Regions from separate parts of the Vibrio coralliirubri genome, predicted to be linked through region 1. Evidence: predicted binding sites of a transcription regulator. Region 1 holds the regulator's gene; each other region holds the start of a gene.

What was found. Region 1 encodes CRP, which controls carbon source genes, mostly activating them, when cyclic AMP is high. Its sites were predicted from a motif close to TGTGANNNNNNTCACA; they were not measured.
Region 2: a site for CRP is predicted at 2,276-2,291, ahead of OCV20_RS25330 (glycogen/starch/alpha-glucan phosphorylase). Genes of this name have one in related genera too.
Region 3: a site for CRP is predicted at 1,938-1,953, ahead of OCV20_RS03175 (NupC/NupG family nucleoside CNT transporter). Genes of this name have one in related genera too.
Region 4: a site for CRP is predicted at 2,316-2,331, ahead of OCV20_RS22275 (NupC/NupG family nucleoside CNT transporter). Genes of this name have one in related genera too.

Annotation. Positions count from the first base shown of each region.
Region 1 covers NZ_AP025470.1:290,024-297,470, reverse strand. The annotation lists gene OCV20_RS01330 (TIGR02444 family protein) at 1-445, shown strand, start outside; gene OCV20_RS01325 (hydrolase) at 652-1,644, shown strand; gene OCV20_RS01320 (YheU family protein) at 1,740-1,952, shown strand; gene OCV20_RS01315 (phosphoribulokinase) at 2,030-2,899, shown strand; gene crp (cAMP-activated global transcriptional regulator CRP) at 3,139-3,771, shown strand; gene OCV20_RS01305 (DUF1338 domain-containing protein) at 3,948-4,739, opposite strand; gene astD (succinylglutamate-semialdehyde dehydrogenase) at 4,953-6,410, opposite strand; gene astA (arginine N-succinyltransferase) at 6,450-7,447, opposite strand, start outside.
Region 2 covers NZ_AP025471.1:1,927,201-1,934,647, forward strand. The annotation lists gene malT (HTH-type transcriptional regulator MalT) at 1-1,903, opposite strand, end outside; gene OCV20_RS25330 (glycogen/starch/alpha-glucan phosphorylase) at 2,471-4,924, shown strand; gene malQ (4-alpha-glucanotransferase) at 5,112-7,292, shown strand.
Region 3 covers NZ_AP025470.1:637,379-644,825, reverse strand. The annotation lists gene deoC (deoxyribose-phosphate aldolase) at 1-13, opposite strand, end outside; gene OCV20_RS03175 (NupC/NupG family nucleoside CNT transporter) at 531-1,793, opposite strand; gene OCV20_RS03170 (TatD family hydrolase) at 1,998-2,810, opposite strand; gene OCV20_RS03165 (DUF5363 family protein) at 2,791-2,946, opposite strand; gene prfC (peptide chain release factor 3) at 3,052-4,632, opposite strand; gene rimI (ribosomal protein S18-alanine N-acetyltransferase) at 4,770-5,225, opposite strand; gene OCV20_RS03150 (DNA polymerase III subunit psi) at 5,218-5,616, opposite strand; gene OCV20_RS03145 (GNAT family N-acetyltransferase) at 5,753-6,256, opposite strand; gene ubiT (ubiquinone anaerobic biosynthesis accessory factor UbiT) at 6,240-6,767, opposite strand; gene OCV20_RS03135 (bifunctional diguanylate cyclase/phosphodiesterase) at 7,026-7,447, shown strand, end outside.
Region 4 covers NZ_AP025471.1:1,261,841-1,269,287, forward strand. The annotation lists gene OCV20_RS22265 (class I SAM-dependent methyltransferase) at 1-223, opposite strand, end outside; gene OCV20_RS22270 (hypothetical protein) at 269-538, opposite strand; gene OCV20_RS22275 (NupC/NupG family nucleoside CNT transporter) at 839-2,047, opposite strand; gene OCV20_RS22280 (hypothetical protein) at 2,661-3,137, shown strand; gene OCV20_RS22285 (PTS sugar transporter subunit IIB) at 3,422-3,691, shown strand; gene OCV20_RS22290 (PTS ascorbate transporter subunit IIC) at 3,702-4,958, shown strand; gene OCV20_RS22295 (PTS sugar transporter subunit IIA) at 4,955-5,404, shown strand; gene OCV20_RS22300 (HD-GYP domain-containing protein) at 5,539-6,804, opposite strand; gene OCV20_RS22305 (GNAT family N-acetyltransferase) at 7,031-7,447, shown strand, end outside.

The DNA.
Region 1 (7,447 bases):
ACTAACACTGGAACGACTATGGCAATTTAGCCTTCAGTATTACAGTGTGCGCGGTGTAAAGGATGCGTGCCTAGCTTTGCAAAACCAGTTTCACGGCAACGTCAATCTACTGCTGCTTCTCAAATGGCTTGATGAGCAGCAATTGTCTTTTGCTGAAGAAGAGTGGCACAAGGTTCAACAGTGCTTGAGCCGCTCTGAAACCCTGCTTCATAGTTATAGAGAGCTGCGTAAACATCTCAAAGCGCACGTTGTCGACTCACTATACCGTGAAGCCTTGCAGTTTGAGTTACAGCTTGAGAAGCAACAACAATCCGATCTTGTCGACTGTATTAACTCCCTACAACTGTACGCTAATCAGCAATCACCGCTCGCTTTTCAGTACTGTCGTTTATTAGGGGCAGAAAACCTCTACGACGCTTTTTCTGAACCAGCACCACAGCCCTAGCTCGTTCTCTTTCCTTTTTATTCCATCAAGATCCAAGCTTAACTTTGATATTATTCAACCGGTTACCCATAGCCTGTTTTTGTATCTCGTATAAGTGAAAGCCTTGCGCTTATGCCGAGAATCAACCAAGCTCAAATAAAAACGTGGGCGTTCTGTTACAAATACGACATTTACCAAAGCCCATAAAAGAAGCATGGATCGTTTTTATGACAATATTTACCGCAGCCGCTGGTCTCTCTAATCCGCACTTACAAACCTTAGTGCCACGGTTTATTAGAAAGCAGGCGCTGTTTCATCCTCACTGGCAAACCTTAGAAACACCCGATGGTGACTTTCTTGATCTTGCTTGGAGCGAATCACCAGACGGTGACACCTCAAATAATAATGATCGCAGTAGCAAGCCGATATTCGTTCTATTCCACGGTCTAGAAGGCAGCTTTGAGAGCCCTTACGCCAATGGATTAATGAATGCGTTTGCTAAAGATGGTTGGCTCTCAGTGATGATGCACTTCAGAGGCTGCAGCGGAAAACCCAATCGCCTGGCTCGCGCTTACCATTCAGGGGAAGTCGAAGATGCACGCTTTTTCCTAAGACACCTGCACGCCCAGTTTCCGAATAACCCTAAGGTTGCGGTTGGCATCTCTTTAGGTGGAAACATGCTGGCGAACTATTTGGCTGAGTACGCAGACGACCCATTGCTGTCGGCGGCGACCATCGTATCAGCTCCTTTTGACTTAGCGTGTTGCTCTAGTCGCATTGAGCGCGGTTTCTCCAAACTCTATAAGAAGTACCTGCTCAACTCTCTAAAATCGAATGCGCTAAAAAAGGTTAACCTGCTACAGGAAAAACTTGGCATCACCGCTGAAGCCATCAAGAACATCACCAAACTGTATGAGTTTGATGAACGAATCACTGCGCCTCTGCACGGCTTCAAAAATGCCCAAGATTATTATGCGCAATGTTCTGCGCTGCCTAAGCTCAATAAGATCAAACTACCGACTCAGATCATTCATGCCAAAGACGACCCTTTCATGACCGATGATGTGATCCCAAAGTTCGTTCTGCCCGATAACATCGACTATCGACTGTTTCAAAAAGGCGGCCATGTGGGGTTTATTACTGGCAACACACTCAAGCCAAGGTTTTGGTTAGAAGAAGCCTTGCCTGCCTACTATGAAAGTATCCAAGATTCGGCATAATGACCGAGCCTTAGTAAATAGAAGCAAAACATTACTAAGCACACGTATTTCTACATCAATAAACCTATTTATGAACATAAAAGAGAGAAGTATTTATGATCATCCCATGGCAAGACATTGCACCAGAGACACTGGAAAACCTCATCAAAGAGTTCGTGCTGCGTGAAGGCACAGACTACGGCGACGTAGAGGTTTCACTGCAAAACAAGATTGACCAAGTGAAACATCAATTAGCTTCAGGAGAAGTCAGCATTGTGTTTTCTGAGCTCCATGAAACCGTTGATATTCAGGTCACAAAACGCTTCTAAGCTGCGCTCATAAAGGAGCCGTGTTATAGTGGTAAACGATTGCTAACAAGTAAGTTACTCAAAAGACAAGGGTTGTCATGTCCGCTAAACATCCAATTATTGCGGTGACGGGTTCATCTGGAGCCGGCACCACCACCACCTCAGAAGCCTTCCGTAAAATGTTCAATATGATGGACGTGAAGGCTGCTTGGGTTGAAGGGGATAGTTTCCATCGTTTCACTCGCCCAGAGATGGATGTCGAGATCCGTAAAGCGCGCGAGCAAGGTAAGCACATCAGCTACTTTGGTCCACAAGCCAACGATTTTGGTGCGCTAGAAGAGTTCTTCCGTAAATATGGTAACGAAGGCACAGGTAAAGTACGAAGCTACCTGCACACCTTCGATGAAGCCGTGCCTTACAATCAAATGCCGGGCACCTTCACGCCATGGCAAGAGATCCCTGAAAATTCCGATGTGATGTTTTACGAAGGCCTGCACGGCGGTGTGGTTGATGGCGACATTAACGTTTCTCAACACGTCGATTTGCTGATCGGCATGGTACCTATCGTAAACCTAGAGTGGATTCAAAAATTCGTTCGTGACACCCGCGATCGTGGCCACTCACGCGAAGCCGTAATGGACTCCATTGTTCGTTCAATGGATGATTATCTTAACTACATTACCCCGCAATTTTCGCGCACTCACATCAACTTTCAGCGTGTTCCAACCGTAGATACATCGAACCCACTCAACGCCAAAGGGATTCCAAGTTTAGACGAAAGCTTCGTAGTTATACGTTTGCGTGGCATCAAAAACGTCGATTTCCCCTACCTTCTGGCTATGATTGATGGCTCGTTTATGTCTCGTCATAACACGCTAGTGGTGCCAGGCGGCAAGATGAGTTTTGCTATGGAGCTCATTGTGAGGCCAATCCTGCAACAACTCATCGAAACCGGAAAAATAGGTTAACAAAACGACATTCTGGTTGATTACTTTTCATACCGTGATCATGTGCACAATTTTGCGTAAAAAATCGTAGCTTGGTCACGATTAAAATCAAGAAATAGTACCTGAAAAAGGATACTATTCTTAAACGAAACACAAGATAGCTTGCAGCACTCAACGAGTGCTCTTATCCTACAAGTCAATCCAGGCTTAGCTAAAATACGGAAAGCGGCAAGCATACCCTGCAGAGGAAGTGAGATATTATGGTTCTAGGTAAACCTCAAACCGATCCAACATTAGAGTGGTTCCTTTCACACTGTCATATTCATAAGTACCCTTCAAAAAGTACTTTGATTCATGCTGGTGAAAAGGCAGAAACCTTGTACTACATCGTTAAAGGTTCTGTGGCAGTTCTTATCAAAGACGAAGAAGGTAAGGAAATGATTCTTTCTTACCTAAACCAAGGCGACTTCATCGGTGAGCTTGGCTTGTTCGAAGAAGACCAAGAGCGTACAGCTTGGGTTCGTGCTAAATCTCCTTGTGAAGTAGCTGAGATTTCTTTCAAGAAATTCCGTCAACTTATCCAAGTGAACCCAGATATCCTAATGCGCCTTTCAGCGCAAATGGCAAACCGTCTACAAGTAACTAGCCAAAAGGTTGGTGACTTAGCGTTCCTTGACGTAACAGGTCGTATCGCTCAAACGCTACTAAACCTAGCGAAACAGCCAGATGCAATGACTCACCCTGACGGCATGCAAATCAAGATCACTCGTCAAGAGATTGGCCAGATTGTTGGTTGTTCTCGTGAGACAGTAGGTCGTATCTTGAAGATGCTAGAAGAGCAGAACCTAATTTCTGCACACGGTAAAACTATCGTGGTATACGGCACTCGTTAATCTCGATTAACTGAGCCAAAAATTTGAAAGCCACCAAATGCGAATTTGGTGGCTTTTTTGTTTTCTGAAGATCTATAGAGCAGATGCGAGAAGAACTCACAAAATCCTATTTGTAAACTTCTTCGAAGCGAAGCGTACTCGAATCTCTAGGGTAAAGTCCGTTCTGGTATCTTTCTTTAACCGTTGGTGCTCTCAAAGATTTTATCAGCTGATGCTGCAACAAAACCAGTGTAAAGCTCACCGTTGGCCATCGCATAACGCTTAGCGAACTCATAGAAGCCGCCAGGAATCATCTCATTGCCTTCAACAAATGAAACTGGGACTTTGTCTGCCATTGTTGATGATTGCTCTAATAAGACCTCTGGAGAGCCTTTAACCTGACCGCCAGATGCATTGATCGTGAAGCCCGACTCGCTCAAGTAGTCATTCACGGCCTGCACTTCATCGAAGTTATTTAGCTGATTCACACTCACCGTAAAGTGGTTAGCACCATATCCATGAGCCGCGAGCCAAGACGCGTATTCGCTCTCTTTTGCGAGCACTTGGAAATCAGCGAAGCTCAAACCCCAAAGACGACCGCCAAACAAGAATTCATGACCTTGAAGCTTACTTGCGTCCACTTGCTCAACCAACTTAGCAACGATCTGTTGCAAGTCACTTGAACACTCTTCTACCTTCAACTCACTAATGAACACTTTTGGTTGTTTTGGATCTGGGTGCTCGTAATGTTTAGCCACTAACTTCTTGCTCTCAAACAAGTAGTCGCCACACGCCTTGTAGCCTAATTCAAGGAAAGGCTTCGCTAGTGTTTCAATACCCAAAGGAGCAACATTGAAAGTTCGCAGTGCAATGTGATCATTAATCAGCGCTTCGTCTTCTTTCAGCAAGTGATGCACTTTCTCAGCCGATGGACAAAGCCTGTGAATGTAATCGTCCCAAAGTGATTTAAAGAGTAGATCGGGCGTCATGGTGACTCCTTGTCAGAGGTTCTAGCAAGCTAGTAATTTGGATTAGAAAGGGAGAGGCTGAGACACAGAGTCAGCAGCCATCAGCCTGTGACATACTTTTTCTATTATTATCTACCGTCCAATCTAGGTGTCGGACGTGATGGAAAAGGGAAGCGATAACACCACTTCCCTATTTCAAGCTTAACGCATGAGACTAATGCTCATTAGCCTAATTTAAAGCTCAATACCTGGGCTAAACGTTGCTGGAAGTTGAGTTTCGCCACCTTCCATTGAAGCCATAGGGTAAGCACAGTAGTCCGCCGCATAGTAAGCACTTGGGCGTAGGTTGCCCGAAGCACCTGGACCACCAAATGGTGCATCACCACTTGCGCCTGTTAGCTGACGGTTACGGTTAACAATACCCGCACGGATATGGTCAACGAAGTATTCCCATTCTGAATCGTCTGTTGATACAAGACCCGCAGACAAACCAAAACGCGTGTCGTTAGCTAGTTCAACTGCTTGCTCTAGTGACTGGTAACGAACCACTTGTAGCAATGGACCGAAGTACTCTTCATCCGGCAGCTCAGCAATGTTGGTTGCGTCGATAATACCCGGAGAAACAAACGCCGCTTGACCCGCTTTTGCTTCTACTAGGCTGACTCCACCTAACGATTGCAGATTCGCTTGCGCGTCCAGAATGAACTTAGCCGCAGCTTCAGAGATCTGAGGACCCATGAAGGGTGCTGGTTCAGCGAATGGCTGATCAACACGAATCTTTTGTGTGGCTGCGACCAGTTTATCTAGAAGCAGATCGCCCTTCTCTCCAACAGGCACATACAGGCGACGTGCACATGTACAACGTTGACCCGCACTGATGAAAGCCGATTGAATAATGGTATAAACCGTCGCGTCAGCATCACCAAATTGGTCACTGATCACCATAGGGTTATTACCACCCATCTCTAGCGCTAGCATCTTACCCGGTTGGCCCGCGAATTGACGGTGAAGGATATGACCGGTATTTGCACTACCTGTGAACAGCACGCCATCAAGACCTTTAGCATCGGCTAGTGCGATACCTGTCTCTTTAGCGCCTTGTACTAGGTTGATTACGCCAGCAGGAAGACCCGCTTCTTGCCATAGCTTCATCGCAAACTCACCCGTCCAAGGTGTCTGCTCTGAAGGCTTAAATACCACGGTATTACCCGATAGCAGCGCAGGAACAATATGACCGTTTGGTAGGTGACCTGGGAAGTTATAAGGGCCAAATACTGCCATCACGCCTAATGGACGGTGACGCAGTACAATCTGGTTGCCTGCCGCTTCACGAGAAGCTTCACCGGTACGCTCATGATAAGCGCGGATTGAGATAGCAATCTTGCCTGCCATTGCGCCCGCTTCAGTGCGAGTTTCCCAAATCGGTTTACCCGTCTCTTTCGCGATAATTTGTGCGATTTCTTCGCTGTTCTCTTTAACTTTCTCAGCAAAGTTCAACACGATCGCTTCACGCTCTGCAAAGCTCAGTTTTTTCCAAACCAAGAAGGCTTCACGAGCTGCTGCTACTGCAGATTCAACCTGTGCTGGTGTTGCGCTATCACCCTGCCACACTACTTCATTGTTGTATGGGCTTACTGATGTCATGGCGTCACCTTGACCTGCCACCCACTGTCCTGCTATCCACTGAGTCATACTTCTATCCTTAAAATCTTCGACAGATAATCGCCGCTCTTACTGAGCCAACATGCGAACGAATTCGCCTTCTTTTACTTCAAGAGCGCTTGCTACTTCAGATGATAAAATCACTGTGTCGCTTGCTTGGTCATACGCGCCTTTCGCGGCTACTGCGCGGAAGTTCTCAAATGAGGTATTCCCAATTAGGAAGTCTTTAGAGCTTGAGTGCTCTGCAATTTGAACCTGCGCTCGAATTGAGTAACGCACAGATTCGATGTTTCTTAGATCACACTCAACCGTTGGGCCTGCATCAAAAATGTCGACATAACCACGGTTGGTGAAGCCTTCACGTTCCAGCAACTTAAGTGCAGGGCGCGTATTGTCATGTACCTCTCCGATCACCGCTTGAGCTTCTTTGCTCAGTAGGTTCACGTAGATAGGCAGCTTAGGCATTAGGTCTGCAATGAAGCCTTTCTTACCAATACCGGTTAGGTAATCGGCAAGCGTAAAATCAATCGAGAAGAAGTGCTCTTGCAGCCATTGCCAAAAAGGAGAGTTACCTTCTGCATCTGATACGCCACGCATCTCAGCAAAAATCGTTTTCGAGAAACGCTCTGGGTGCTCAGACATGATCAAGAAGCGACACTTAGACATCAAACGACCATTCAATCCACCACGGAATGCCGGGCGCAAGAACAGTGTGCAGATCTCACTGCATCCGGTGTAGTTATTACCGAAAGTCAGCAGCTTAACGACGTTATTTACGCCAAGCTTCTGCGATGAATGAACCACTTTACTGATGTGGTACGAGTAGAACGGGACATCCCAGCCGATTGAAGCTTCGATGCCTGTCGTACCGGCTACTTCACCGGTTTCGGTATCAAAGCCAACCATTAGGTAGCCTTCATCACCGGGTTCAGTCACGTCTTGTTTGGCAAAGCTGTATTCAGAGTGAGTAATACGGTTAGTTAACAGTTCTTCGTTAACCGGAAGAGATGTGAATCCGTGACCAGATTCAACGGCGCAGGTATGCAGCGCATCGTAATCAGATAATT
Region 2 (7,447 bases), on a different replicon from region 1:
TAAACTTCGACGCTTTATCAATCTCACCGCGGCTCAATGAAATACGAGCCAACATAGAGTAGCTGTGTAGATGTTTACTCGGAGAGTGGTGTCCAAGGATATCTAAGCCTTTGTAGCAACACTCTTCCGCTTCATCTAGTCGGTTCCAACACCAGAAGATCTGAGCGCGAACACGCAGCAAAAATTCATGCAGAGGCACGTATTGAAGCTGGTGCTCTTCAATCAATTTGAATGCACTGTCTTGTAGCTCAAATGCAGCTTGAACATAACCTTGAGCAATCAAGATTTCGCTTTGTTGCAGAATCGCCCATAGAGCCTGATGATAAACCTGATACTGGCGTGCCAGTTTTTCTGTCTGTTGCATCATCGGTAGCGCACGGCTTAGGTTACCCATTACGTGATTCACTTCGCCCACAACCGAGGTGGCGACAATGCGGCTACGATAAACTGTGGTGTTCAACTGACTCAACGAAAGCTCAGCCAATTCCAACGCTTTCTCAGGCTCATTGCTGTTGATGGCAACTTGTGCGCGTAAGGCGTTGTATTGGCCTTGCTGCTGAGTATCGAGTTCAATGTTTCGAGCTTGATATTGAGTCTCAGCCTCTTCCAACAAAGTACCCACTTGATCATAACGGTGCTGACTTTGTGCAAGCCAAGCACGCAACATGGATAGTTTAGGTTCACTGTAAAGTTGGTCGGTGGTCAGTTGCTTGATCGCCATCTCTAGTGACGACAGCTCACCTTGGTTGAACATAGGCCAGCCGTGTTCAGTCAGGATTTGAATGATCAGTTCTGGATCTTCAGCGCGCTGTGCGTGACGTAGTGCTTGGTGTGGTGTGTTTTGCTTGATCCACGCTTTTGCAGCACTTCGATGCAGCTCTGCTTCTTGCTGAGGAATTCGAGCTTGGCGCTCATGTGCGAGGAATTCACCAAACAAGTTATGGAAGCGATACCAGTTCTTTTCTCCCTCAAGCGGGTAGATGAACAAACCAAAACGGTTGAGTGATTCGATCATACCTAACGCATCTTCACGCTGTGTAAGCGCACACACAAGTTCATCGTTGAAGTGATCAAGCACAGAACATTGCATCAAGAACTGTCGGGTTTCTTTGTCTAGCAGGTCGAATACTTCTTCAACCAAGTAGTCCCAAAGATGGGCGTGGTTAAAGTGAGAGAATGACTCTGCGGACTGTGCAAGAGTGCGTTTTTGGTGTTGTGCTTGCAGCGCGATAAGTTGCAGTGCAGAAGGCCAACCTTCTACATAACTACAAATACTGTCTGCCGTGGTGTCATCAATGCCGTCGGCTACGCGTTGGTTGAAAAAGCGTGTGGTTTCTTCGGTATCAAACGCCAACGAGTCATTACCTAATTCGATCATTAAGTCACGAACGCGCAGGTTTGCTGTACCAAGTGGTGGCGTACCACGACTGGTGACAACCAACGTTAGGTTGTCGGGCATGTGTTTGAGGAAGAAGCGCATGGCTTCGTGGATGTCGTCATTGTTGACCAAGTGATAGTCATCCAACACCAGAAAACACTCGCGATGGAATTCCGACATCTCGGCAAACACTTCACTTAATAAAGAATGCAGCGATGAAAATTGTCGTTTTTCTGCCAGCTTTTGGGCATTCGGGCAGGCATTTTGGGTCGCTTTATTAAGTGATTGAAGTAGGTAGTTGATAAAGCGGAAGGCATCGTTGTCGCTATCATCAATGCTGTACCAACCCACATTGGGTTTATCTACCAACCATTGTGCAGCCATGGTGGTTTTGCCGTAGCCCGCTGGAGAGCGGAACAACACAAGCTTATAGCAATCTGCATTGTGAAGCAGATCGAGAACCCTAGGTCGTAGGATTGCATTATGTAAGCGGCCGGGACGAGTCAGTTTCGAAGGGATCCACATATCGAAGTTTTACACCTATTCCGTGGCTATGTTCTGGAATATCCCAATCTATCGTTGAGTGCACTCCAATGACATTAGCCTAATTACTTAAGTCTTTACTCATATTACGTGAAGCCAAACGTTACCGACTACGATCCTCCTCAGAAACCTTGCGCTTCTGCATGTTTTTGGGTGTCTACGCCCTTTATTTGAGACTTTGCTCACGTTGCGGGTTGGTTTTCGAATGTGACTTCGTTCGTCCCTACACTGGAATCTATGCAAAAGATGAGAGTTGGAAATTATTTTCGTGATCTGAATATCAGATTTGACAATGACTTTAATCTGGTTAAATAAAAGTCACATCAATTGAAGTTAAGTTATCGAACGGGAGCTTGTGATCTTAGTCACTCCAAGTTTTTGTTCGCAGTCAGAACATGAGAGTCAGATCACTAACCCTAAGTCGGTACGCCCCCTACGCCCTCCCATCTACTCCTAGTCAGTTGCGTTAGCGGGAGGATGTTTAGTTTATGGTGACCATGCACGATATGTCACAGATGAATTAGAACTATTAAAAGCGAGATTTCTGAAATGAAACCAACTCAGCAAAAAACTTTCGATAAAGTGTCATTCCAAGAGAGTGTTAAGAAACATTTATCTGCAACCTACGCAACAACCGTTGAAACAGCAGACAGCCGTTCATGGTATCTAGCAATGGGTCGTGCTCTTGCAGAGCTAACGACTTTTGACCTGCTAGAAACTGAAAATGATGAAAAAATTAAGAACGCGAAGAGCGTTAACTACCTATCACTAGAGTTTTTGATTGGCCGTCTAACAGGTAACAACCTGATCAGCATGGGTCTTTACGAACAGATTACTCATGCAATGGAAGAGCTAGGTCAAAACCTAACTGACCTTCTAGAAGAAGAACGCGACCCATCACTAGGCAATGGTGGTCTTGGTCGTCTAGCTGCTTGTTTCATGGATTCTTGTGCCGCTCAAGAATACCCAACAGTAGGCTACGGTCTTCACTACGAGTACGGTCTATTCAAACAATCTTTCCAAGACGGTCGTCAACAAGAAGCACCTGACGCATGGCGTGGTGTTGAAGGTTACCCATGGGAAGTGGCTCGTCCAGAACTAGCACAACATATTGGTTTTTACGGTCATGTAGACGTTGAATTCGTTGACGGTAAAGAAGTTCGTACTTGGGTTCCAGGCATGGAAGTAAAAGCAATGCCTTGGGATCTACCTATCGTAGGTTACGAGTCAAACACGGTTTACCCGCTGCGTCTTTGGGAATGTCAGGCAATTGCACCATTCTCACTAGCAAGCTTTAACAACGGTGATTACTTCGAAGCGCAACACTCGCTAATCGATGCAGGTAACATCACTAAAGTTCTTTACCCGAACGACAACCACGAGAAAGGCAAGACTCTGCGTTTAATGCAACAGTACTTCCACTCAGCAGCGTCTGTTCGCGATATTCTACGTCGTCACGAAGCAGCAGGCTTCTCTCTAGAAGATCTGCCTAAGCAAGAAACGATTCAGCTTAACGATACGCACCCAACGATTGCGATTCCTGAGCTAATGCGCATCTTGATTGACGAGAAAGGTCTATCTTGGGACCAAGCATGGGAAATCAGTGCTCATACGTTCGCATACACGAACCACACACTACTTCCTGAAGCACTAGAGACTTGGTCTGAATCTCTGATCAACCGTCTTCTTCCTCGTCACATGGAAATCATTTTTGAAATCAACCACCGCTTCATGCAAGAAGTTCGCAAGATGTGGCCTGGTGACGGTGAGAAGCAAGCGAAGCTTTCTATCATCCAAGAAGGTTTCCACCGCATGGTTCGCATGGCAAACCTATGTGTGATTGGTTCTTACAAAGTAAACGGTGTAGCTGCGCTTCACTCTCAACTGGTTAAGAAAGACTTGTTCCCTGAGTTCAACGAAATCTTCCCTGGTAAACTGACTAACGTAACGAACGGCATCACGCCACGTCGTTGGTTGAAGTTCTGTAACCCAGGTCTATCTACGCTAATTACTGGCAAGATCGGTACTGAATGGCCAGCAAAACTTGAGCAGCTAGAAGGCATCGCTAAGTTTGCAACAGACGCGAAATTCCAAAAAGAATTCATGGCTGTTAAGAAAGAAAACAAACAGCGCCTTGCTGATTGGGTTCAAGAGAACATGGGTATCGAGCTAGATACTAACGCTATCTTTGACGTTCAAATCAAGCGTCTACACGAATACAAGCGTCAGCACCTAGATTTGCTACACATTCTATCTCTGTACCACCGTATTCTTAACGAACCTGGTTTCGAGTGTGAACCACGCGTATGTTTCTTCGCAGCGAAAGCAGCACCGGGTTACCACCTAGCGAAAGAGATCATCTTCGCGGTTAACAAGATTGCAGAGAAGATCAACAACGACCCGCGCATCGGTAACAAACTGAAAGTGGTATTCATTCCTGACTACCGTGTAAGCATGGCTGAAATCATCATCCCTGCAGCAGACGTTTCTCAGCAAATCTCACTAGCTGGTAAAGAAGCATCGGGTACGGGCAACATGAAGATGGCTCTAAACGGCGCGCTAACTATCGGTACGATGGATGGTGCAAACGTTGAGATTCGTGAAGAAGTGGGTGATGAAAACATCTACATCTTCGGCCTAGACGTTGATGGTGTTCAAGCTCTGAAAGCTCAGGGCTACAACCCATACGACTACTACAATGCAGACCCACTACTGAAAGCATCTCTAGACCTACTGACTGGCGATGAGTTCACTCCAGGTCAACCGGGCCTTCTACGTGCAACGTTTGATAGCCTGCTAGACGGTGGTGACCCTTACCTATGTCTTGCTGACTTCGCATCTTACGTGAAAGCGCACGAAGACATGGGCACGCAATACAAAGACCAAGCAGGTTGGGCTAAGAAAGCAATTCTTAACACAGCATTGGTTGGTAAGTTCACATCAGACCGCTCTATCCGCGACTACGTGAACAACATCTGGAAACTTGAAGCGGTTAACCGTTAATACTTCCAAAGTAGCCAAGGCAGTTTCTGCCTTGGCTCAATTAGCTTGTGAGCAAACGAAAGGCTTAAAGGTTTGTCGTTTATAAACAAGCTCCTTACAAACCGATTGTCACAAGCTAATTGATTAGTAAAAATTAAATTAACAACCCTACAAAATAGAAAGCGTCAGAACGTTTTCGGAGAGAGCGATGAAAGAACAGACCGTATTAAAACAAGTCGCAGAAATGGCAAACATTGCCGACAGTTACGTTAGTGCGTGGGGCGATGAAGCACAAGTATCAGACGAGACGATCACGTCTCTATTGGCTTCGTTGGGCTACGATACAAGCAGCGATGATGCACTGCTTAAGTCAGCAGAAAGAAAACACAAAAAAGATGTACTAGACCCAGTTCTTGTCTTGCGTGACGGTGAGCCCGTAGAAGTGGCGCTTAATCTAGGTGTAAGTGCTCGTGAAAGTGAGTTCAGCTGGCGCTTAGAAACCGAGCAAGGAGAGGTACTTGAAGGCTATCTTCAATCTCAAGTCGTTCGTGACGAGCGTGCCGAGGGTGGCCCTTTAGTGTTTGCATTGCCAAGTGATTTGGCATGGGGTTATCACAAGCTCATTGTGAGCCGTAAGCGCCGTAAGAAGCCTTACGAGATGACACTGATTATTACGCCAAAAGCGTGTTTCAAGCAGTCACCAATCGAGCAAGGCAAAAAGCTTTGGGGACCAAGTGTTCAACTTTACACACTAAGAACTCAGCACAACTGGGGTATTGGTGATTTTGGTGACCTTAAACAGCTTGTTGCTGATATCGCTTCTCGCGGTGGTGACTTCGTTGGTCTAAACCCGATTCACTCATTGTTCCCTGCGAACCCTGAAGGTGCGAGCCCATATAGCCCGTCATCTCGTCGCTGGTTGAACATCCTATACATTGATGTGAGTTCAGTACCTGAATTCGCACTAAGTGCAGAAGCACAACAAACGGTAGGCAGCGCAGAGTTCCAACAGCGTCTACAAAAAGCGCGTGAAGCACACTGGGTAAACTACACCGAAGTGTCTGAGCTTAAGATGAGCATCTTGCCTCTGTTATTCGCAGAATTTAAGACTCGTCATCTAGACAAGAACAGCGACCGTGCACAAGCCTTTCTAGCATTTGTGGAAGAGGGCGGTGACAGCCTGATGCATCAAGCTGCGTTTGATGCTCTACATGGTGAACTGCACGCTGAAGATTCTGGCATGTGGGGATGGCCGGTATTCCCAGAGAAGTACCGTACATTCGACAGCCCAGCGACACAGAAGTACATCAAAGAGAACCTAGAAAACGTTCATCTGTACATGTACCTACAATGGCTAGCGGATTGCCAGATCAACGATGCACAGTCTCTTGCTGAAGAGAAAGGCATGGCTGTTGGCCTGTACCGTGACTTAGCGGTAGGTGTTGCAGATTCAGGCTGCGAGACTTGGGCTGACGAAGGCAACCTAGTGATGGATGCGAGCATTGGTGCTCCACCTGATATTCTTGGTCCTTTGGGTCAGAACTGGGGTCTACCTCCGCTAAACCCAGAAGTGCTTCAAGAAACAAGCTACGACGCTTATATCAAGCTACTTCGTGCAAACATGAAGCACTGTGGCGCACTGCGTATTGACCACGTTTTAGGTCTACTGCGTTTGTGGTGGATTCCAAAGGGTGAGAACGCAACTAAGGGCGCGTACATCTACTACCCAGTACAAGATATGCTGTCTATTCTGGCGCTTGAATCTCACCGTTACCAATGTAGCGTTATCGGTGAAGATTTAGGTACGGTGCCGGATGAAATCGTCGACATCCTTGCAGATGCTGGCGTGCATTCTTACAAAGTGTTCTTCTTCGAAACATCAGAAGACGACGGTGGTTTCATCTCACCAAAACACTACGCATCACAATCTATGGCGGCACTGTGTACTCACGATATGCCAACGCTTCGTGGCTTCTGGCACTGTGATGACCTGAAAATGGGCCAAGAGATTGGCTTATACCCAGATGCAGAACAACTAGAAACTTTGTTCGATGACCGTCTAGAGTGCAAGCAAGGTATCTTAGATTCAGTAGCGTGGCATGGTTTCCTACCAGAAGGTGTGGGCCGAGATGCGAGCCAAGTACCGATGGACTCTTACCTTGCTGAGGCACTTCAACTGCACGTAGCGGCTGGTGGTTCAACATTACTGAGTGTTCAGCTAGAAGATTGGCTAGAGATGGACAAGCCAGTAAACATTCCTGGCACGGTTGATGAGTACCCTAACTGGCGTCGTAAACTATCAATGAACTTGGACGAAATATTTGCTCACGAAGGCGTTAATCGTATCGCTTCTAAGCTGACTGACGTTCGAGAAAAAGCAGGTAAGTAATGACGTTGAGTGGCTTGAAATTAGGTGGTTTTTTGCTTACGCCGTACGAAACTACAACCTCGGTCACTCAATAATGAATGCTCATCTGGTAGAATAAACCGTCGTTATATTGCCCGCACTAATAGCGGGCATTTTTGTATTATGTTTTTTGGATG
Region 3 (7,447 bases), 350 kb from region 1:
TTAAATCGCTCATTTCTATCTCCGATCAATATATTCAAATAGTTAACTACTTCGCCCTCCATCCAGTATAGATGGATATTTTAGTAATGCTCAGTAGCCACAAATGAACGGACTTGGTTCCCTGAAGACTTGATAACTTTCGCTACCAATTGCAATCCTTGTCACCGCACAGTACCAGTTTGGTCTATGGCACAACAAATCAGTCATGTTGTGTCTAACATCTATAGCGTATCGCTAATTTTGGCTTAATCCCAGAAGAATAACGTTCGAGTTGATTTCGAGGTTACTTTCTTGCCAACAGAGACATCCTATCCCTTTAGCTTATACATTATAGGTATCCATCAATAAATTGTAGTGCTCCTTAGAACGCAAACGGTTTGTATCTCAAAAAAACATTCTAGACCCATTAGTCGACTTCAAGCTGATGCTTATGCCAAAGAATCACTAGGCCTAAAAACAAAAAAGCCCCGCAGCAATTTCTTGCTACGGGGCGATATTATTATGGCGTCTATATATCGATTTCTAACTAATTAGAAAGACAGGAAGAAGCCAGCAATTGTTGCTGCCATCAGGTTAGATAGAGTACCAGCAATTACCGCTTTAACACCCATACGTGCGATGTCGTGGCGACGGCTTGGTGCAATACCACCTAGACCACCTAGAAGAATCGCAATTGAAGAAAGGTTTGCGAAACCACATAGTGCGAATGCGATGATAGCTTGAGTCTTCTCAGACATCACTTGACCAGTTGCTGCAACAACTTGAGCGTTTTCACCAACGTATGGTACGAAGTTTAGGTATGCAACGAATTCGTTAACAACTGTCTTCTGACCAATGAAAGAACCAGCGATAGTTGCTTCTTCCCATGGAACACCAATGATGAATGCTAGCGGTGCGAAGATCCAACCTAGAAGAAGTTCTAGAGTTAGGTTTTCCATACCGAACCAACCACCGATGCCACCTAGGATACCGTTGATTAGAGCAATTAGACCGATGAATGCTAGTAGCATTGCACCAACGTTAAGTGCTAGTTGTAGACCAACTGATGCGCCACCTGCTGCTGCGTCAATAACGTTAGCTGGTTTGTCATCGCCACCGTCCATTTCGTCAGCGATGTTGTCGTCTGGCGTATCTGTTTCAGGCTTGATGATTTTAGCGAATAGTAGACCACCAGGTGCTGCCATGAATGACGCTGCAACTAGGTACTCTAGAGGTACACCCATAGATGCGTAACCTGCTAGTACACCACCAGCTACAGAAGCCAAACCACCACACATTACTGCGAATAGTTCAGAGTTAGTCATTTTAGGAACAAATGGACGAACAACTAGAGGTGCTTCAGTTTGACCAACGAAGATGTTTGCTGCTGCAGACATAGACTCGGCGCGAGAAGTACCTAGAGCTTTCTGAAGACCACCACCAAGAACTTTGATTACAATTTGCATAACACCAATGTAGTAAAGTACAGAGATAAGTGCAGAGAAGAAAATCAGAGTTGGTAGTACTTGGAAAGCAAAGATGAAACCGATACCGTCAACTGAGAAGTTAACTAGGCTGCCGAATAGGAAACCAGTACCGTCTTTACCGTAGTCGATCACGTTTGCTACACCAGCAGAGAAACCTGCAAGTAGATCACGACCCCAAGGGATGTAAAGTACGAATGCACCAAGTGCGAATTGGATAGCGAAAGCGCCACCCACTGTTCTTAGATTAATAGCTTTGCGGTTGTCAGATAGTAGTACTGCGATTGCGATCAGTGCAACCATTCCGACTAGGCTCATAAACAGGCTCATAGTTTATGACTTCCTTATTAGTTATTTATTGGCGTGTTACAAAATGGGGCTATAAAGCGGAGGCAATTATACTCATGCGACCACTAATAAAGTAATGCCGTCCTCACACTTTCGTAGAAGATTCATGTACCATTCACACGCAAATGTGACCCAAATCACAAGCTCGGTGCAATTTACGCAAACGATAAACAAAAACCTTCGATTTTATTCACATATACCGAATGCGCGATGGCTATTTTGCCAAATTTGCGCTGCAATCGATTGCTTTGGCTCTTTTCTAAGCAAAAAAAGTTCATTTAAGATCGTAACTAAATGTTTGGAATGATTAACATTTCCTTGGTTTCCATACATGGGCATGTCCGGAGCATCCGTTTCCAATACCAGACATTCAAGGGGCAATTTTGCGATGGTTGTGCGTGTTTTTTGCGCTCTGGGGTAAGTTATCGTTCCACCGACGCCAATATAGAAACCGAGCTTGATCCACGCTAAAGCTTGCTGTTCACTCCCTGAAAAGCCGTGAATCACCCCTCCAAAAGTAAACTTGTGTTGCTTTAACAACTCAATAAGTCGGTTATAAGACTTCCTCTCATGGATGATTAAAGGCAGCTCAAACGCCTTGGCAAGTTCCATTTGTTGGATGAAAAAGCGCTCTTGTTTCTCTCGTTCAACGTCCACAAAAAAGTCGAGCCCGCACTCACCTATCGCGACACATTGGCTGTTTTTTGAAGAGAGTAATTGGCGAAGTTCCGAAAATTGTTCGTCATTGGCCTGCTCTAAAAAGTAAGGATGGAAGCCTAATGCATAGTAAACATTGGGGTGAGATTGAGCGATTTCATCGAGCTTCCTCCAGTTACTTTGGCCAATAGAAGGGATGATTAACTTCTCGACTTGCGCTTGTTTCGCATCTTTGAGGTAGAGATCAATACTTTGTTCAGGTGTAAAACCTTGCTCAAACGCCTCAAAATCCGCATGGCAATGAGTATCAAACAGCGGAAAGTCACTTATTTGCTGTGTCATCTTCCCTGCTCTCCGTTTGTTTCCCTTGAGGATCACGACGATGAGGCACACAGCTACGCTTATTCTCAGGCGTTAAGCCAAGCTCTTCACACCACTTATCGTATTTTCTAACCCAAGCTTTTATCCAACCCAACATAACTGCCTCTAACCTCAGCCTTTAAACCTCAAATAAAACGCATTAAAAAACGCCTATTGCAGAACAATAGACGTTTTTGTTTAACTCGAATAGATCGCGGAGAAATTAGTGCTCGCGCGTCGCTCTGAATTGAACTTCAGGGAAGCGTTCAGAAGCTAGGTTCAAGTTCACCATAGTTGGTGCGATGTAAGACAGGTTGTCACCGCCATCTAGCGCAAGGTTAGATTGATTCTTACGTTTGAATTCTTCTAGTTTCTTAGCGTCATCACATTCAACCCAACGAGCTGTTGCAACGTTAACACCTTCGTAGATAGCTTCTACGTTGTATTCCGCTTTCAAGCGCGCTACAACCACGTCGAACTGAAGCACACCAACCGCACCAACGATCAGGTCGTTGTTTTGCATAGGACGGAATACTTGTACTGCGCCCTCTTCTGAAAGCTGAACTAAGCCTTTTAGAAGTTGCTTCTGCTTAAGTGGATCGCGCAGGCGAATACGACGGAATAGCTCAGGTGCGAAGTTAGGAATACCAGCGAACTTAAGGCTCTCACCTTGAGTAAAGGTATCACCAATCTGGATAGTACCGTGGTTATGTAGACCGATAATATCACCTGCGTATGCTTTCTCAGCACGAGCACGGTCACCGGCCATGAAGGTTACTGCATCAGAGATACTTACACTTTTACCAGTACGAACATGGTTCATCTTCATACCTTGGTTGTAAGTACCCGAAACGATACGCATGAATGCGATACGGTCACGGTGTTTAGGGTCCATGTTTGCTTGGATCTTAAATACGAAACCAGAGAACTTCTCTTCTGTCGCTTCAACATCACGCTCGTTCGCTTGACGCGTTTGAGGTGCTGGAGCCCATTTCGTTAGACCATCAAGCATGTGGTCAACACCAAAGTTACCTAATGCAGTACCGAAGTAAACCGGCGTTAGTTCACCCGCAAGGAACAACTCTAGGTCAAACTCAGGGCAAGCACCGATAACAAGCTCTAGCTCTTCACGTACGCTTTCCGCAAGATCTGCACCTACCGCTTCATCTAACTCTGGGTTATCTAGACCTTTGATGATACGAACTTCTTGGATCTCGTGGCCGTGGCCAGATTCATACAAGATCGTTTCATCACGGTGAATGTGGTAAACACCTTTAAACTCTTTACCACAACCAATAGGCCATGAGATTGGAGCACAAGCCATACCTAGCTCGCTCTCTACTTCATCAAGCACTTCCATTGGGTCACGAACGTCACGGTCAAGTTTGTTCATAAACGTTACGATTGGCGTATCACGTAGACGCGTTACTTCCATTAGTTTACGAGTACGATCCTCGACACCTTTCGCAGCATCGATAACCATCAAACATGAGTCAACCGCTGTTAGCGTACGGTACGTATCTTCCGAGAAATCTTCGTGTCCTGGAGTATCTAGTAGGTTTACTAGGCAATCATTGTATGGGAATTGCATTACCGACGTAGTTACCGAGATACCACGTTCTTTTTCCATCTCCATCCAGTCAGATTTAGCGTGCTGGTTAGAGCCACGGCCTTTTACGGTACCCGCTTTTTGAATCGCGTTTCCGAATAAAAGAACTTTTTCAGTAATCGTGGTTTTACCCGCATCCGGGTGAGAGATAATCGCAAACGTTCTACGTTTGCTCACTTCTTGTTGGAAAGACATAGTCGCCCTTTGCTGATCTAAAGCGTAAAAAGGGCAAGTAGATAATACTTGCCCTTGAATTCTGTGTGCGGATTATACAGAAAGCGTGTCACTTTCTAAAGGGTCAGTTTACACCCTATTTTTCGCGTACTCTCTGCTTAGCTAAAAGACAGAAAAAGATAGCTCATAATGATGGCGTCTTCGTTGCCTTGCTTGGTTGGATAATAGTTACGACGGCGATCAACTTCATTGAAACCGGCCTTTTCGTAAAGATTAAACGCATTCACATTACTTTCGCGAACTTCTAGCCAAGCACTTTCCGCGTCAGCTTGCTCACACATATCAAGGAAGTGTTCAGTTAACGCTTTCCCATACCCTTTGCCTTGCTGGCTTGGGTCTACCGCAATATTAAGCAGCGTGACTTCACCAACGATGTTTTGCGCGAAGAAGTATCCGACCACTTGCCCATCGACTTCAAGCACATGATGACAAGCACCTCTATTCTCAAGATCTCGGATCATATTTTCAGACCATGGATGAGAATGCGCGGCCTGTTCTATCTGCCAAATGGCGTCTAGGTGTTGTTGTGAAGTCGGTAAAAATTGATTAGTCATAAGCACAAATTTGTTGCCATAAGTCGCGGCGGTGTTGGTTGTTACCGTTAATGTCAGACAGTAATGGCGATTGAAGTGTTTTAGCCTTCAGCTCTTGAGGCGACTCGCAACCAGCAAACCATACCCACTCAACCGAACCTAAATCCACAGTAGACAAGTGTTGTGGCTGAAGGTGTAAAGCCTGAGATAAGTCGAGCTTGATACTTTTAAGTACTCGCTCAAACATCACGGCGAGATCTTCCTGAGGTTTTTCAGGCGAAACCAACAGTAACTTGCAATCGTTCGAGAGCGGAGTCAATTCAGATTCATAACCCGCTAAACGCTCTGGGTGACTTAGCTCCCATTGGCTAATGCCCATCTCTTGTAGGTATTGCGCGTGTGTTTGTGACATATCTAGCGGTAGTAACCTTTAGTTGATTAGAGCCGAAGCTTATTAGAACTGGGCTGATACTAACAAAAAATAAAGGAGCATCAAGCTCCTTTATTTAGACTAAAACAGTTTGTATCTTATTGCGTGATAAATCAGCTTATAAGTCGTTGAACTCTGGGCTGTAAGCAATCTCACCAGCATGTCCAGCAAACGCACCGTCTACCAACTCAATCGCTTGGAAAGCGCCTTCAGGCACATCCCAAACACAACTCAGACCAAACTCGCTCGCAGCCTTGAAACCAAAGCGGCTGTAATAAGCAGGATCACCAAGCACAACGCAAGCTGGGTAACCAAAATCAACCAAAGTGGAAAACGCATCTTCAACTAGAGATTTGGCAATGCCTTGGTTGCGGAACTCTTCTTTCACAGCGAGAGGCGCAAGCCCTTGCCAGTTATGATCGTCGCCATCAAGAGTGATAGGGCTAAACATCAAGTGACCAACCACCTCGCCTTCATCAGAACAAGCCACCAGCGATAGCGTTAAGTGGCTATTCTCACGCAAGCTCATAACCAAGTTAGCTTCTGCATCTGTTTCAAAAACAGATTTCAATAAACGATCAATGACAAGTATATCTGCCGGTGCTTCAGTTCGAATAAGCATTCATTACCTCACTTTGTGTATCTGGGGATTGTACTCCCTTCTGCACAAAATCAGCTAATTGATTTAACAAAGTTTTCATAGGAGTCGGCAATAAGTCCAAATCTACGCTATCCATCAAGTTTTTGACTTCTAAACCGAGCTCGGTATCGCCTTCAATAGACAGTCTACGCTGGAAGAAAAGCGTATCTGGGTCTTCTTTACGTCCCGCAATCAACACAAGATCGTTAAGGTTGCCGCTAAAGCTTACATCTTCAGCCACCTCTTTATCAGCTACAACCAGTTGCTCATTTTTGTAGCTAATACACCAACTTAACCCCATGTCTTTTATTGAGACTTTCAACCATTTGTCTTCTAAAAACTCAAAGTCACCGTCCTCTAAAGCTTCCTTGAAGACATTCTTAAGCGCCTCCAATAAGGCTCTTTTTTGTACTGTTTTAGGCAATAACTGGACTGGAGATCGCAAAATTGATGCGGCATTTTGAACTAGTTGAGTGCGAATCTTGTTTATCACGTGACTTATCCGTAACTTTGTCAATAATATGGAATGCATCATAGATGATGTTGAGATCTCAGTTACTGTTATGTATCAAATTAACTTCTGTTTGATACTCGACCTTTAATATCCTGAAAATCACAGTTATAGTAACTCAGGTAATGAGAATTACAGCGGATCGCTGCACTCACAGGTAAATATCGATAGCCACACAGAAAGTAATAAATATTTATCGATAGTGAATATTCAAGCTCTTGGAGAATTGGTAGTACTTTGATGCCTCCCCAGCAACTACAACATTGGTTTACCCAGCTAACTGCAAATAGTCCGTTCTTTTTTGCAGTACTTGATGCTCAACATAACTATTTTATGGTGAATGAGCGTTACTGTGATATTGCTGGTTTGAGTCAAACAGAGCTTGCAGGCATGAATGACCGCCAAACATTGGGCGAACAGTTCTACCAACATCTCAAACCTTACTATGAGCGTGCATTCAGTGGCGAAACGATTGAGGCCGAAGTCACCCTCAACGAAACTGACCTCGATACCAGCCTTCATTTCAGCCTATCTCCACTTACCAATGGCAACAAAACCGACTACATCGTCTTTCACGCCTTCGACACATCAGAAAACCAAGTACTTGTCCGTTCTTTAGAAGAGTCCGAAGCCAAATTCCACAAGCTATCTCAACTACTCCC
Region 4 (7,447 bases), on a different replicon from region 1:
GAATACGATAGATGCTGTCGAGCAGTTCAAATAGCTCGCCATAGCCACAACCCAAATCTAAAACACTCTTCTTTTCGAAGTCCGCCGCACGAGCGATCACTTCAAAGCGACATAATTGGCTCTCTTCGCTAGTCCAACCTAAAGCTTTAGCCTTGTCGCCATTCGAGCGGTTAGTTTGTTTTCGATGATAGCGATACACCTTCCAACGATCGAGCCAGTGCATTCAAATCAGCCCTACTTCAATGAACATCAGCACACCTTGATAAGATTAAGCTTTAGAACTTGAAGAAAAGAGCCCACCGATTTTATAACCGATCGCATAGCAAACCACGGCGACAGTGACAAACACCAATGCCGAGAAGAAATACGCTACAGACGCTGCGACACCAGCCCCCCACACGACGCTGAACACCAAACCGAGATAAGCCTCTTTTGGCCACTGGTAGATAGGAAACTGAGCGCCGCCGGCAATTAGGTAAACCATCGCAAACAAGCCAATGAAGGTAACAATAAGACCGATGAGAACGCGAATGTTCATGGAGAGACCCTTGATTAATTTAGCTTGGTTGCCATTGTTCCTAGTCGAAAGCGGATATTCTTAATCGAAGCCGAATGTTATTAATCGCAACCTGATGATATTCAAGTATATCGGATAAAAGGAACTGGCTCTATTACTCTTCCGAGTGAGCTTTTACTCACTATAGACAAATCACAGTCGACGGCCAAAACCTGATTTCGCCTGATTAACAGGCACAAAAAAGCGGACACCCTCCTTACGTTAACTCCGTAAGCAAGATATCCGCTTTTACTCAATTTAGGCGCTTTAACTGAATCTAGCTTAAAGCAGGATGAAAATACCCGCTAAGCATGCACTCATTAGGTTTGCTAGCGTACCAGCAGCTACCGCTTTCAAACCTAAGTTTGCCACTTCAGCACGGCGCTCTGGTGCCATAACACCGATTGAACCTAACTGAATCGCGATAGAACCAATGTTAGCAAAGCCACATAGAGCAAAAGTCACGATTACTTGGCTGTGTTCAGAAAGTAGCGCTTTGTTCTCAACGAAGTCGATGAAAGCAACAAACTCGTTCATAACGATCTTCTGACCGATGTAAGAGCCTGCCATCAATACTTCATCACTCGGGATACCGATCAGCCATGCAAGTGGCGAGAACAGGTAACCGAAGATAGCTTGCAACGTAATGCCCGCAAAACCAAACGTTTCACCTAGGCTTTCTAGGCCAGTGTTGACCATCGCAATCACACTCACGAAGGCAACCAACATAGTACCAACCGCTACCGCAACCTTCATACCGTTCATCGCACCGCTTGCCAATGCATCAATCACGTTGCTTTGGTCAGCTTTATCTAGTTCGATATGGTCGTAATCACTTGGTGTGCTGCGCTCAGGAACGATGATCTTCGCCATTAACAGGCTGCCCGGAGCCGCCATAAAGCTTGCAGCGATAAGGTATTTAAGCTCAACACCAAGGCCAGCATAACCACCAAGTACACTACCCGCTACCGACGCCATACCACCTGCCATTACAGCAAACAGTTCCGAACGAGTCATAGACTTTAAAAAGGGACGAATAAGAAGAGGAGACTCACCCTGAGAAAGGAAGATATTACCTGTAGCAACCAGAGATTCAGCTTTACTTGTACCTAGCAGTTTTTGCACCGCTCCGCCCAAGATTTGAATCACTTTTTGCATGACGCCTAAGTAATAAAGCGCAGAAATCAAAGCACTGAAGAAGATAATGATTGGAAGCACGCGAACCGCGAAAATGAAGCCTTCAGTAGCAAGGTCACCGAAAAGGAATGCGATACCAACGTCTGCAAAACCAAGCAGGCTAGAAACACCATTACTTAGGCTTGTTAGCGCCAATTGTCCCCATGGGAAATACAATACTAAGGCTGCAAAACCGATTTGAAGTAATAGTGCACGAGAGACCGTTTTCCAGTTAATTGAAGAACGACTTTCAGATAACAGGTACGCGCAAGCAATCAGTGCAAGAACACCGACAAAACCAAATAGAATATTCATAATGTGTCCTAGTAATCCTTAAAGAGTGAACATGAGCCAAGCAAATGACATCAAAGGAACAGGACAAAGAACCGCAAGCAAAACGCTACGCGATGAAGGAGCTAACAGGGTTAGCGAATGTAACAACGAGTTGTTCATGTAAAAAATCACCTTATACAAGCAGTGGAACGTAGCTGGTCCGGTCCGTGGGGTCATTCACATATCCATGTGACGGCTTGTATTGGCTAAGCACCGGCTTAAAACCGGAAGAGAAGTATAAACAGTTAAGTGAGACTTTCATCACATTTTTTAACGCAAACGATCGCGCGGTCAAGGATTAGCCAAAACGTATTGTTTATCGTCGTTTTCGTGCTTCAAAACTGTAAACAATCTGTAGGGAGTTGAATTTGTAATGTTAAGTCTTTAAGTGTGTGAGCGTAATCACTCGGTTAATTCTGTGTGATTCTTACTACTTTTCTGTGCTCTGCCTCATTTCCAGAGACTTCAAGATTCATCTTAAGTTTAGATGCGTATATACTTTGTGTGATCTCACCAAATAATTATCTATAAAATACCAATAGAGCTGATTAGATATAACAGCCATCGAGACTAAGAGAGGAAACACGTGAAGAAAATGGAAGCTCCGCACGACATGAACAATGGAGCTAGATTCAAAACAAATAGACACGGCTATGTGACAGTAGTTGAATATTATAATACCTATACTGTTATTGTCGCGTTTGAAAATACCGGAAATATCCGCGCTATTAGTGCGGCGAAATTACGTACAGGTCAACTCACCGATCGTTCTGTTGCGCCTGAATCAATTATGATTGGTGAAAAGGTTGAATCGGTTAAACACGGGATATTAACCATTACCCAAGTTGAATCTGAAAATATTGTGGTACTGACCAATGCCAATAACGAAGAAATTAGAATGTTATTGCCAGCCGTACAGAAAATGAAAGATAAAACTGAAGAAGTCGACAGTGAAAATATTACCTCCCCAAAACCAACCTCTCTTAGCCAACTGACTAAAAGAAATAAAAAGACCAAAGACGTTAATAGCATGCTTAAGAAAATGCTTACTGACTACGGTCGATACGATTAATTCTCTATTTTCTACAATAAAGCCTCTTTAGATTTATATTCTGATATAAAAATTAATTAAGCCCGCCTTTCTCAATAAAATACGTTGCATATTCGAGTGAAAAGTTAAATTTGATCAAAGTCTCACTCTGGATCTTTACTACAAATTAACGAGATCTCCGTCACAATCTCATTTTAGCTTTGTGATGGAGATCTTATTGAAATCTGAATATTTCCATTACTATGCTCTCACACAATAAGAGAACGAAGTTTCTCAACCCCTAAAATCCAATTGAGACAAATATTATGAAAAAGATTCTTGTAGTTTGCGGTAACGGCCTTGGTACTTCTCTAATGATGGAAATGGCAGTAAAAGAAGTCGCTAAAAAAATCGGTTTCGAAGCAGAAGTTGATCACGAAGATCTATCATCTGCAGCATCAAGCAATGCGGATATTTGGGTTGCAGCAACAGACGTTGCAAACCAACTAAAAGACGCTGGTAAAGAGAACATCATCAGCCTTAAAAATATTTTTGACAAAGCATCTATTGAAGAACAACTAAAAACTTTCATGTAAGGTCAAAATTATGCAAAACTTTTTCGAGTTCATGCTCGGCTTATTAAAAGAGCCAGCGATCATGGTAGGTTTAATTGCTTTTATTGGCCTGGTTGCACAAAAAGCAGATGTTTCTACCATTCTAAAAGGCACAATTAAAACCGTAATGGGTTTCCTAATTTTAGGTTTTGGTGCTGGCGCTCTTGTTGGCGCACTAAATAACTTCTCAATTGTATTTACTGAAGCATTCGGCGTAAGTGGTGTTATTCCAAATAACGAAGCAATTGTTGCACTAGCACAAGAAGCATTCGGTTATGAAATGGCTCTAATTATGTTCTTCGCATTCGTTGTGAATATTTTATTGGCTCGTATTACTCCTTTAAAATATATTTTCTTAACGGGTCACCACACAATGTTCATGTCTATGCTGGTAGCGGTAATCCTGTCTACAGCTAACATCGAAGGCACTGCTCTAGTTGCAATCGGCTCGATCATTGTGGGTTCACTGATGGTTATCATGCCTGCACTTGCTCAAAAATACACAGAGAAAGTGATGGGTACTGATCAGTTGGCGATGGGTCACTTCTCAACGTTCTCATACTTAGTATCTGGTTACATTGGTAGCAAGTTTGGTGACACTTCAAAATCAACAGAAGACATCAACGTACCTAAGAGTCTAATGTTCTTGCGTGATACGCCCGTTGCTGTAGCAACAACAATGGCCATCTTCTTTATGTTTGCTTCAATTGTTGCTGGCGGTGACTTTGTTGAAACAGTATCAAACGGTCAGAACTGGGTAGTATTCACCTTCATGCAGTCTCTTGTGTTTGCCGGTGGTGTTTACATCGTACTGCAAGGTGTGAAGATGCTGATAGCTGAAATCGTTCCTGCATTCAAAGGTATCTCTGACAAACTCGTACCGGGTGCAAAACCTGCTCTAGACTGCCCTATGGTATTCCCTGTAGCACCAAACGCGGTACTTATCGGTTTCCTTTGTTCTTTCGCTGCTGGCCTACTAGCAATGGCAGTTCAAGGTGCGCTAGGCTGGACAATCATTGTAGCTGGCGTCGTTCCACACTTCTTCGTAGGTGGTGCAGCAGGCGTTTACGGTAATGCGACAGGCGGTCTACGCGGTGCAATTCTTGGTTCATTCACGCAAGGTCTGTGTATCTCTTTCCTACCAATGCTACTGCTTCCAGTACTGGGTGGCCTTGGTCTTGAAGCGACAACATTTGCTGACTTCGACTTCGGTGTTGTTGGTCTTATCCTAGGGTGGATTGTTTCATGAGCTTATTCGATTTAATTGGTAACCAAGGTGTTATCATCAACTCTGAAGAAAACCTAACGGTTGATGCTGCGATAGATGTGACCTGTTCAACACTGCTAGCGAGCAACAAAATCGAAGCAAGCTATGTTGAAGCTATCAAGCAAAAACACAAGGACATTGGCGCGTACTATGTTCTAGCACCAAAGATTGCGATGCCTCATGCTCGCCCTGAAGATGGTGTGAACGAAGCATCACTGCAAGTAACGGTATTCAAGAAGGGTGTTGATTTAGAGTCAGAAGACAACGGTGACGTTTACCTTTCGATTACTCTGGCAGCGATGGACTCAGATAGCCACATCCATACGATTATGGCGTTATCAGAGTTGTTCCAAAATGATGATGACATTGATGCCATCATCGCAGCGGAAACTGAGCAAGCGATCATCGAGATCTTAAAGCGATACTAATCTCGATATAAAGATCCTGATAAGCCCCCATTAAAAAAGCGATAGCCTCGGCTATCGCTTTTCTGTTTCTGGTGCTTGGTCATATCTCATCGAATATGAGTGAAGGCATCACACCTCAAAAGGACTCACTTGCACTAAAACGCGTACATTCGTTTATCTGTCGATAATTCAAAGCAATATTGCGCGTGTTTATTAAGGCACTCAAACACTTCTCGATCTAACTTAAAGTTATCAACATAGTCCGTCAAAATAGCGAGTGTTTCTTCTAGTGTCATACCTGCACGATAAGGGCGAGACTGAGTTAGCGCTTGAAACACATCCACCACAGCAACAATTCGACTGGGTTGATCCAACTCTTCCGCCGTTTTGCCCATTGGGTAACCCGAGCCATCTAACCTTTCATGATGATTAGATGCCCACTGACAAACCTGAGGTGAACTGAACAACTCCTGCAGTGCGAATCGAGTGTCCGTTGCATGGCGTTTAATACAGCAATACTCTTCTTCGGTCAGCAAATCCGGCTTATGCAGAATGTCATTAGGTGTTTGCAGTTTGCCGATATCATGAACTAGCCCTGCTAAATAGAGTTTACGCTGAGTGGTGTATGAATAACCCAGCTGTTTGGCGAGGTATTCTGAAAGCTGCCCAACCTTCAAAGAGTGCTTAAAGGTAAACGAACTTTTGGTATCAACGACGTTGGCAATAAATTCGGCAAAGGCCACTGTTTCATCCAACGACATCTGTTGAGAAAAGAATGGCACAGGCTCAAAATTATCCCTCATGTTCTCGATGTAAGGGATTTCCATCGAGAACCAAAAATCATCCAGATCGACCAACTCACACATGTGTTGAACAAGGTTGGTTTCGAACATCTCATCGGCTTGTTCAGTCAAACGTTCAATGATGCTCGCTTTACCATCTGGTGTGAGGTTTCCATAACGATCAGAAGAGGTTATACCGTATAGATAATCGACTCTGTCGGCAAGCATCACGATGGCGGCCAGTTCTTTTTCTAACTCGCTGATATGAATAGCCTTTAGTTCAGACCACGGAGTGTGATGATAAAGCACCGGCTTAGCGAATATAGAAAGAACCGGGCACTCTTTTAAAATTTGATAGCCCTTTTGACAATGGTGATAGCTCGAGTCGGGTACAAACCCAGACGTTAAGCTGAGCTGTTCATCAATTTGCGAGACACCACAATCGTGAATCAAGCCTAACGAAAACGCGAGCTGCGCTTGCTCTTCTTCCCACCCCACACTCAGAGCACATCGATACGCGATGTAGCCCACTCTCTGTCCATGATTTTTACTTTCGAAACCGACGTTATCAAGCGCCTTAGCAATACCGAATAGAGCCTTCCTTAGGTCCACGGTCACGTCCTGGCAATGTTGATTCATTATTTAAGCCTAGCATTTTTATAGTTTTTATATATTTAGGCCGCTAATACTAATGCATAGCTAATGATTATATACACAACTATTGTAAGGTTTAATGAGTTTCGTGATAGAACTAACGTATCACGAAAAATCCGTGCTACAAGTGGTTGCATATTAAAAATCATGCGACATTATAGCCTGCCGACTAAGATTCGCTTAAATAAGCAGCCATAAGAAAAGGAAAGACATGTTTAAAACGGTTATCGACAACGAACTCTCCATCGCATTGGTTGAAGAGAGCTTCGCTTCTCACTACGCGGAAATCTCACAAAGCCAGAATGAGTACCTAAGCCAATGGCTCGTGTGGCCGCCACATTGTAAAACCGAACAAGACTTTAGGATCTTCATCCAACGCTCGCTACACGATTATGCGGAAGGGAAAAGCATGACTTGTGCGATCGTGTATCAAGACAAGGTCGTCGGTAACTGTAGTTTCAATACCATTGACCATGATAAGCGAAAGGTGACCATAGGTTATTGGTTATCTGAGGCCTACCAAGGAAAGGGGATTGTGACTCGCGTTGTCCAGAAGCTGATTGATATTGCTTTCAATGAGTTAGATATGGAAAAGGTCGAGATATCAGCCGCAACCGGTAACCAAAGC